DNA from 2 places in the Georgenia sp. H159 genome. Region 1 is predicted to be linked to the other one. Evidence: riboswitches for the same ligand, from Rfam matches in the RefSeq annotation. Region 1 holds a riboswitch; the other holds the start of a gene.
What was found. A riboswitch is a leader RNA that binds a small molecule or an ion and turns the genes downstream of it on or off. The one in region 1 is predicted to bind glycine.

Region 1 (4,409 bases):
CGTCATGCCCAAGCCCGAGATCCTCGACCCCCAGGGCAAGGCTGTCGCGGGTGCGCTGCCCCGGCTCGGCCTCAGCGGGTTCGTCTCGGTCCGGCAGGGCAAGCGTTTCGAGCTGGAGGTCGACGGGGAGGTCGACGACGCAGCGCTCCAGCAGGCCCGTCAGGCCGCCGAGACGCTCCTGTCGAACCCGGTCATCGAAAACGTCGTGCGGGTGGCTGCCCTCGACGACTCCGGGAGCCTGTGATGCACCGCCTCGACGTCCCCGAGCCCCAGCCGCGCGTCGACGGCGCGCGCATCGGCGTCGTCACCTTCCCCGGCTCGCTCGACGAGCGGGACGCGCAGCGCGCCGTCCGGCTGGCCGGCGCCGAGCCGGTGCCGCTGTGGCACGCCGACGAGGACCTCAGGGGCGTCGACGCGGTCATCCTGCCGGGCGGCTTCTCCTACGGTGACTATCTGCGCTGCGGTGCCATCGCCCGCTTCGCCCCCGTGATGAGCGCCGTCGTCGCCGGGGCCCAGGGCGGCCTGCCGGTGCTCGGCATCTGCAACGGCTTCCAGATCCTGTGCGAGGCGCACCTGCTGCCCGGCGCGCTCATCCGCAACGAGGCCCAGCGCTTCGTCTGCCGGGACCAGCAGCTGCGGGTGGAGAACAACGACACCGCCTGGACGACCGGCTACTCCGTCGGCCAGTTGATCACCATCCCGTTGAAGAACGGCGAGGGCGGCTTCGTGGCCGACGAGCGCACGCTCGCCGAGCTGGAGGGCGAGGGCCGCGTCGTCCTGCGCTACGAGGGGCCCAACCCCAACGGCTCGCTCAACGGCATCGCCGCGATCTGCAACGAGGCCGGGAACGTCGTCGGGCTGATGCCGCACCCGGAGCACGCCGTCGAGCCGGGGTTCGGCCCCGACTCGCCCACCGGCACGGGCACCGACGGGCTGGCGATGTTCACCTCGGTGCTCGGCGTCCTCGTCGCGGCCTGACCCTCGACGCGGCCCGGGCGCCGCGACCCGGGGGACGCAGCAGGGGAGTCCGGACGAGGGCACTCCGCGCCGGGGCGCGCGTCCCGCCTCAGCCCAGCACGTCGTCGAGCGCGACGTGCTCCAGACCGTGCGCCTCGGCCACGGGCGCGGAGACGAGAGCGCCGTCGTGCGTGGCCAGTCCGAGAGCCAGGGCGCGGTCGGCGCGCATCGCCCCCTGCCACCCGTGGTCCGCGAGGGCGAGCGCGTAGGGCACGGTGACGTTGGTCAGCGCGTACGTCGAGGTGTTCGACACGGCTCCCGGCATGTTGCTCACGCAGTAGAAGAGTGAGTCGTGGACGCGGTAGGTCGGGTCGGAGTGCGTCGTGGGGCGGGAGTCCTCGAAGCAGCCGCCCTGGTCGACGGAGATGTCGACGACGACGGAGCCCGGCTTCATCGTCGCGACCTGGTCGTTGGTCACCAGGCGGGGCGTGCGGGCCCCCGGCAGCAGCACCGCGCCGATGACGAGGTCGGCCTCGGCCACCGCACGCTGGATCTCGTAGGCGTTCGACATCACCGTCTGGCAGCGGCCGCGGTAGAGGAGGTCGGCCTGCCGGAGGCGGCTCACGTCGCGGTCCATGAGGACGACGTCGGCGTGCATTCCCACGGCCATGGCGGCGGCGTTCATGCCGGCCACGCCCGCGCCGATGACGACGACGCGTGCCGAGTAGACGCCGGACACGCCGCCGAGCAGCACCCCGCGTCCGCCCTGGGCGCTCATCAGGGTGTGCGCCCCCACCTGGGGGGCGAGCCGCCCGGCGATCTCGCTCATCGGCGCGAGCAGCGGTAGGGACCGGTCGGGCAGCTCGACGGTCTCGTAGGCGACCGCGGTGACACTGCGCCGCAGGAGCTCCTCGGTGAGCTGCTTGTCCGCCGCCAGGTGGAGGTAGGTGAACAGTGTCTGGCCCTCGCGCAGGTGGCCGTACTCGCCGGGCACCGGCTCCTTGACCTTGAGCACGAGCTCGCCGAAGTCCCAGGTGGCGGCGGCGTCCGGGAGGACCGTGGCACCGGCCGCGGCGAAGTCCTCGTCGGTGATCGACGCGGAGATCCCGGCGCCGGCCTCGACGGCGACGTCGTGCCCGTGCCGGACGAGCTCGTTGACCCCGGACGGTGTGATGGCCACCCGGCCCTCGGAGTCCATGACCTCCCGCGGCGCTGCGATTCTCATGCGGGCATCCTCCCAGGTGTTCGCTGCCCCGCGTGGGCGTTGCCGGCGACGCCGGTGGCCGACTTGTCCACAACACCCGTCCACAAGGTTGTGCACATACGCACAGGGAGCGCCCTGAGCCTGTGGACGCGTGGTGAGGCGGCGCACGCTCCACGGCGCTGGCGAATATGAGATGGTTGGAGCGACAACTGAAGACGCCATCGATTCGCGGCGGGAGAGTCCCGCGCCAGCGGGCGCCGAAGGAGCAACCTCCCCGGGAAACTCTCAGGCCCCTATACCGCCGCGGCGAGGCACCTCTGGAAAGCAGCCACCAGGCTCACCGACGGTGAAATCCGGGACTCCCGGCGAAAACTCTCAGGTCACATGACAGAGCGGGGAACGGCCCCTGCTCGTGCGCCCACAGGCGCGACCGATCCGAGGAGTTCGCTTGGCTGCCTCCACCGACGTTCCCGCGCGCGTCCCCGCGCGCCCCGCACCACGCGGCACGCGCGCCGTGCCGCGCATGCGCCACCGCCTCGGCGTCATGGCCATCATCGCCTCCGCGACCGCGATGGGGCTGGCCGGCGTCTTCGGCCGGATGTCCACCCCACCCGGGGCCGTCATCGGAGAGGCCCTCACCCTCGGCCGGATGACGGTCGGGGCCCTCGGGATGGTCCTCGTCCTGGCGCTCGGGCGGCGCCTGGGCGCGGTCCGCCGCACCCGCCTGTCCTGGTCCGTGGTGCTCGGCGGCGTGTTCCTCGGGCTCTCGCTCGCCACCTACCTCTCCGCGACCGTCCTCACCGATCTTGCCCGAGCCGTCGCGCTGCACTACCTCGGGCCCGTGGTCGCGACAGTGCTCGCCCGCGTCCTCCTCAAGGAGCGCGCGAGCCCCACCGAGCTCGTCTCCGTGGCCGTCAGCTTCACCGGGATGGTTCTCGCCGCCGGTCTCATCGACGCCGGACCGGCGATCGGCAACGAGCAGCAGCTGCAGGGGGACGTGCTGGCCGCCGTCTCGGGCGTGCTCTACGGCGCGGCGCTGCTGTGCTACCGCTACCGCTCCGACATGCCCGCCGACGTCCGCAGCTTCTGGAACTTCGCCTTCGGCTCGCTCGGCGCGGCGGGGATGGTCGCGGTCACCCGCCCCGACCTCTCCGGCATGACGACGGCGAACTGGATGTGGGCCGTCGCCTTCTTCCTGGTGTGCGGGCTGCTGGCCCTGGGCCTGCTCGTCCTCGCGGGCAAGCACCTGCGTGCCGTCGAGCTCTCCGCGCTGTCCTACTGGGAGGTCGTCGTCGCGATGCTGCTCGGTGCGGCGGTCTTCGGCGAGGGCATCTCTCCGCTCGCCGCTGCCGGGGCGGTGCTCATCATCGTCGGCGCGGCGATCGCCGTCGGGGCCTCCCACCGCCGGGTGGCGCGGCTGCCCCGCGCCCCGGCGACCGCCCGGTGAGGTGCGGAGCGGCGTAGGTGCCCCACGCGGCGCGGCGTCCGCTCACGCGCGGGGTGTCACCGAGCCGGAGAAGTGGAGCTTGCCGGATCTCGGGTGACGCCCGGTGTAGCGCACGCCCTCGCCGGCGGTGTCGACACTGAGCGCGACCCGACCGGGGAGCAGCACGGGCTTGGCGAACTCCACGTCCCAGGTGAAGGCGTCCCCGCGGAAGCGGGCCACCTGCGCCAGCGCGCGAGAGGCGGTGTACATGCCGTGCGCGATGGGGCGGGGGAACCCGAAGACCTTGGCCCCGACCCGCGAGACGTGGATCGGGTTGCGGTCCCCGGAGACCTCGGCGTAGCGCTTGCCGGTGTCCGCCCCGAGCGACCACAGGGCGACGACGTCGCCCGCGCCGTCCTCCGCCCGCTCCTCGAGGGACGCGGGCGCGGAGTCCGTGATCGCGCTCGGGAGCCGGGTACCGCGCGCGAGGTAGGTCGAGGTCCCCTCCCACACCGTCTGCCCGCCCGCACCGACCGTGACGGTGAGGTCGACCAGCGTGCCCTTCCGGTGCGCGCGTGCGTCGCCGGCCTGCGCCCGCGCGGTGAGCTCCTCCCCGAGCAGCACCGGGCGGTGCTGCTCGACGCGGTTCGCGATGTGCACCATGCCGAGCACCGGCAGTGGGAAGTCGGGACGCACCATGAGCGCCATCGCCAGCGGGAAGACGAGCACGTGGACGTAGCCGGCGGGCAGCTCGTCGGTGCCGGGCTCGCCGAGCAGCTCCTGGTAGGCCGACAGGGTGGCGGCGTCGGCCCGCAGGCCGTC
Region 2 (4,409 bases), on a different contig from region 1:
CCTCAGCCCGGGCACCGGGAAGACGGCCTGGTCGCGGGAGTAGACACGGTGCCACGCGTCCGTGGCGACGTCCGCCGCCGGGTGCGGGGCGCGGCGCAGCGGGCTCTGGGCGACGTCCATCTCGCCGTCGAGCACCTGCTGGATCTCGCCGTGGATCGTCACCATCGCCTCGATGAAGCGGTCGAGCTCGGCGACGTCCTCGCTCTCGGTCGGCTCGACCATGAGCGTGCCCGCGACCGGGAAGGAGAGCGTGGGTGCGTGGAAGCCGAAGTCGATGAGCCGCTTGGCCACGTCCTCGGCGGTCACCTTCGAGCGCTTGGTGAGGTCGCGCAGGTCGAGGATGCACTCGTGGGCGACGAGGCCGTCGGTCCCGGTGTAGAGCACGGGGAAGTACGGGTCCAGCGCCCTGGCGACGTAGTTGGCCGACAGGAGTGCGGTCCGGGTCGCGGCCTCCAGCCCCTCGGCGCCCATGAGGGCGATGTAGGCCCAGGAGATGGGCAGCACCCCGGCCGAGCCGTACCGGGTCGCGGAGACCGGGACCGCGCCGTCGTCGTCGGCCGCCGCCGCGTCCCCCGGGAGGAAGGGGACGAGGTGCTCGCGCACCGCGACCGGACCGACGCCCGGCCCGCCGCCGCCGTGCGGGATGCAGAAGGTCTTGTGGAGGTTGAGGTGGGAGACGTCGCCGCCGAACTCGCCCGGCTGCGCCAGCCCGATCATCGCGTTGAGGTTCGCGCCGTCGATGTAGACCTGACCGCCCGCGGCGTGCACCGCCTCGCAGACCTCGCGCACCTCCGGGTCGAAGACGCCGTGGGTCGAGGGGTAGGTGAGCATGATCGCCGCGAGCTGCACCCCGTGCTGCTCGATCTTCGCGCGGAGGTCGGCGACGTCGATCGAGCCGTCGTCGGCGGTCCGCACGGTCACCACGCGCATGCCGGCGAGCACGGCCGAGGCCGCGTTGGTGCCGTGCGCCGAGGAGGGGATGAGGCACACGGTGCGCTCGTCCTCGCCACGGGAGCGGTGGTAGCCGCGGATCGCGAGCAAGCCGGCGAGCTCACCCTGGGAGCCGGCGTTCGGCTGGATGGACACGCGGTCGTAGCCGGTGATCTCCGCGAGCCAGGCCTCCAGCTCGGCGATGAGCTCGCGCCAGCCCTCGGTCTGGTGGTCCGGGGCGAGCGGGTGGATCGAGGCGAAGCCCGGCCAGAGCATCGCCTGCATCTCGGTGGCCGCGTTGAGCTTCATCGTGCACGAGCCGAGCGGGATCATCGTGCGGTCCAGCGCCAGGTCCCGGTCCCCCAGCCGCCGCAGATAGCGCATCATCTGCGTCTCGGAGCGGTGGGCGTGGAAGGTCGGGTGGGTAAGGAAGTCACTCGTCCTGCGCAGCTGCTCGGGGATCTCGTAGCCGCTCCCCGGCTCGGCCGACCCGACGCCGAAGGCGGCAAGGACCTCCGTGAGGTGGTCCGGCGTGGTCGTCTCGTCGCAGGAGATCCCGACACGATCCTCGTCGACGAGCCGCAGGTTGACACCCCGCCGCTCGGCCTCCTCGACGACGGCTGCCGCCCGCCCGGGGACGCGGGCGGTGACGGTGTCGAAGAACGCGTCGTGGAGCACCTCGACCCCACCCGCGGTGAGGCGCAGAGCAAGGGTGCGTGCCGCACCGTGCGCGTGGCGGGCGATCTCCCGCAGCCCCTCGGGCCCGTGGTAGACGGCGTACATGCCGGCGACGACGGCGAGCAGCGCCTGCGCCGTGCAGATGTTGGACGTCGCCTTCTCCCGGCGGATGTGCTGCTCGCGGGGCTGCAGGGCCAGCCGGAGCGCGGGGCGGCCGTCGCTGTCCTTGGACACGCCGACGAGCCGCCCGGGCAGCTGCCGCTCCAGACCCTCGCGGACCGCCATGAAGGCGGCGTGCGGACCGCCGAAGAACAGCGGGACACCGAAGCGCTGGGCCGAGCCGACGGCGACGTCGGCGCCCTGCTCCCCCGGCGGGGTGATGAGCGTGAGGGCGAGGAGGTCGGCGGCGACGGTGACGAGGGCGCCGCGCTCCTTGGCCTGAGCGATCAGCCCGGCGTGGTCGCGGACCTGCCCGGAGGTCCCGGGCTGCTGGAGGACGAGACCGGTGACGCCGTCGGGGAGGTCCGGCAGACCGTCGTCGAGGTCGGCGACGACGGTGGTGAGGCCGACGGCCTCGGCGCGCGCACGGGTGACGGCGATGGTCTGGGGGTGGAGCTCGTCGTCGAGGACGAACGTCGCGGCGGTGTCCTTCTTCTGCGCGCGCTGCATGAGGAGGACGGCCTCGGCGACCGCGGTGGCCTCGTCGAGCAGCGAGGCGTTGGCGACCGGCAGGCCGGTGAGGTCCGCGACGGCGGTCTGGAAGTTGAGCAGGCCCTCGAGCCGGCCCTGGGAGATCTCCGGCTGGTAGGGCGTGTAGGCGGTGTACCAGGCCGGGGACTCCAGCACGTTGCGCTGGATGACCTGCGGGGTGTGGGTGCCGTAGTACCCCTGGCCGATCATCTGGACGCGCCGGACGTTCGTCGCGGCGAGCTGCTGGAGACGGGCGAGCACCTCCGGCTCCGTGCGGGGCGCGGGGAGGTCGAGGACGCGGCGCTGGCGGATGCTCGGCGGTACCGACTCCAGCAGCGGGGTCCAGTCGGCGTGACCGAGGGACTCGAGCATCGCGGCGGCGTCCGACGCGCGCGGACCCATGTGACGGTCGGCGAACGTGGACTCGAGCGATGGCGCGGGGCGGGACGAGGACATGGACACGGCTCCAGGGTCGGTGCTGGGACTGTCCTCTCCGCTCTGTGGGGTGACCTGAGAGATTTCGCGAGCGTTGCTCGCTTGCACCGTCGGTGAGCGCAGACGCGCTGCTTTCCAGAGTTGCCTGATCGTGGCGGTGGGGGTGCCTGAGAGATTGCGGGAGGACTTGCTCCTTCGGCGCCCGCTCGAGGCGGGGCTCTCCCGCCACGGGTGAGCGGCGTATCGAGTTGTCCAGGTCACAGTACCCGAGAATCGGACACGTCCTGGCCCCGTCCAGAGGTGTGCGGTTCGCCGCAGATGGGTCCCTCCCGGCGCTTCCGTGGGATCCTGGGAGCAGATCCCCCGCCCCCGAGCTCAGGAAGACGATTGACTCTGCACGCCCCCACCCCCGCCCCCACCGCGCTGCAGCCGATGCGGCCGACCGCCGTGCTGCTCGACCTCGACGGCACGATCAGCGACTCGGGGCCGGTCATCACGGCCTCCATCGCCGAGACCCTCGCGCACTTCGGCTACCCCGCGCAGACGCCCGAGGAGCTGCTGCGCTTCGTCGGTCCGCCGATCCGGGACGGGTTCCGCACGTTCGTGGGCGTGCCCGAGGACGAGCTCGACGCCGTCGTCTCCGACTACCGCGACCGGTACAACGACCGGATGCTCCAGGCGCCCGTCTTCCCCGGGATGGCCGACCTCGTCCGCGAGCTCCACGCCCGCGGGGTCCCGCTGGCCCTGGCCACGTCCAAGCGCCAGTCGCTGGCCGTGGTCATCCTCAGGGACGCGGGGCTCGCGGAGTACTTCACCGTCATGTGCGGCGCCTCCGAGGACGAGTCGCGGGCCGTCAAGGCCGACATCGTCGCGGACGCCCTCGCCGGGCTGAGCGACGCCGGGGTGGACCTCGGGCGAGCGGTCATGGTCGGCGACCGCCACCACGACGTCGACGGCGCCGGCATCTACGGACTCCCGACGATCCTCGTCCGGTGGGGCTACGCCCGGCCCGGCGAGGAGGACGGCGCCCACGCCGTCGTCCACGAGGTGAGCGAGCTCGCCCAGCTGCTGAGCTGACCGGCCGGTCGGCTGCCTCCTCCGGGCGGCTCCCACGATCCACCCGGGCCTCAGACGGCAGCACCCTGCACCCGACCGGGTGCAGGGTGCTGCCGTCCGGGCGTTCGGTCAGCTGCCGACCCGCTGGTTGCTGCGGTGGATGTCGTCCGACATGCGCACCACGGCGAAGTAGAACTCGAGGGTCATGCGGAAGAACGCGAGGCTGATGACGAGCACGATCGGGCCCACGATCAGCGCCAGGACCCCGATGACAGGCTCGCTCGCGAAACCGGCGAAGACGAGGAACAGCCAGTACAGGCCCGAGAGGATCATCGTCGCCAGGTAGACCCAGCTGACGATCTTGGGCGTGATGAGCGTGTGGAAGCGCCAGTCGAACAGCGCCGCGAAGAAGTTCTTCGGCGACTCCCCGCCCGGGCCCTGGGGCACGCCGGTCGAGCCGTAGCCCCACTGCTGACCGCCCTGCGGGTAGGCGGGCGGGGGCGGAGGCATCTGCGGCTGACCCTGGGAGGGCTGCTCACCGTAGGGCGGCTGCGGAGGCTGGTACGGACCGGGCGGAGGGGTGCTCACGACACTGCCTTTCGAACTCAGGGGATCTGGGC

Region 2: linked by a shared signal. The riboswitch ahead of gcvP (aminomethyl-transferring glycine dehydrogenase) and the one ahead of VR894_RS00550 (DMT family transporter) in region 1 are both predicted to bind glycine.

Annotation. Positions count from the first base shown of each region.
Region 1 covers NZ_JAYDZY010000001.1:106,922-111,330, forward strand. The annotation lists gene purS (phosphoribosylformylglycinamidine synthase subunit PurS) at 1-244, shown strand, start outside; gene purQ (phosphoribosylformylglycinamidine synthase subunit PurQ) at 244-978, shown strand; gene ald (alanine dehydrogenase) at 1,067-2,182, opposite strand; glycine riboswitch at 2,384-2,472, shown strand; gene VR894_RS00550 (DMT family transporter) at 2,610-3,608, shown strand; gene VR894_RS00555 (MaoC/PaaZ C-terminal domain-containing protein) at 3,651-4,409, opposite strand, start outside.
Region 2 covers NZ_JAYDZY010000007.1:319,709-324,117, forward strand. The annotation lists gene gcvP (aminomethyl-transferring glycine dehydrogenase) at 1-2,754, opposite strand, end outside; glycine riboswitch at 2,879-2,968, opposite strand; gene VR894_RS12100 (HAD hydrolase-like protein) at 3,121-3,810, shown strand; gene VR894_RS12105 (DUF4282 domain-containing protein) at 3,919-4,377, opposite strand.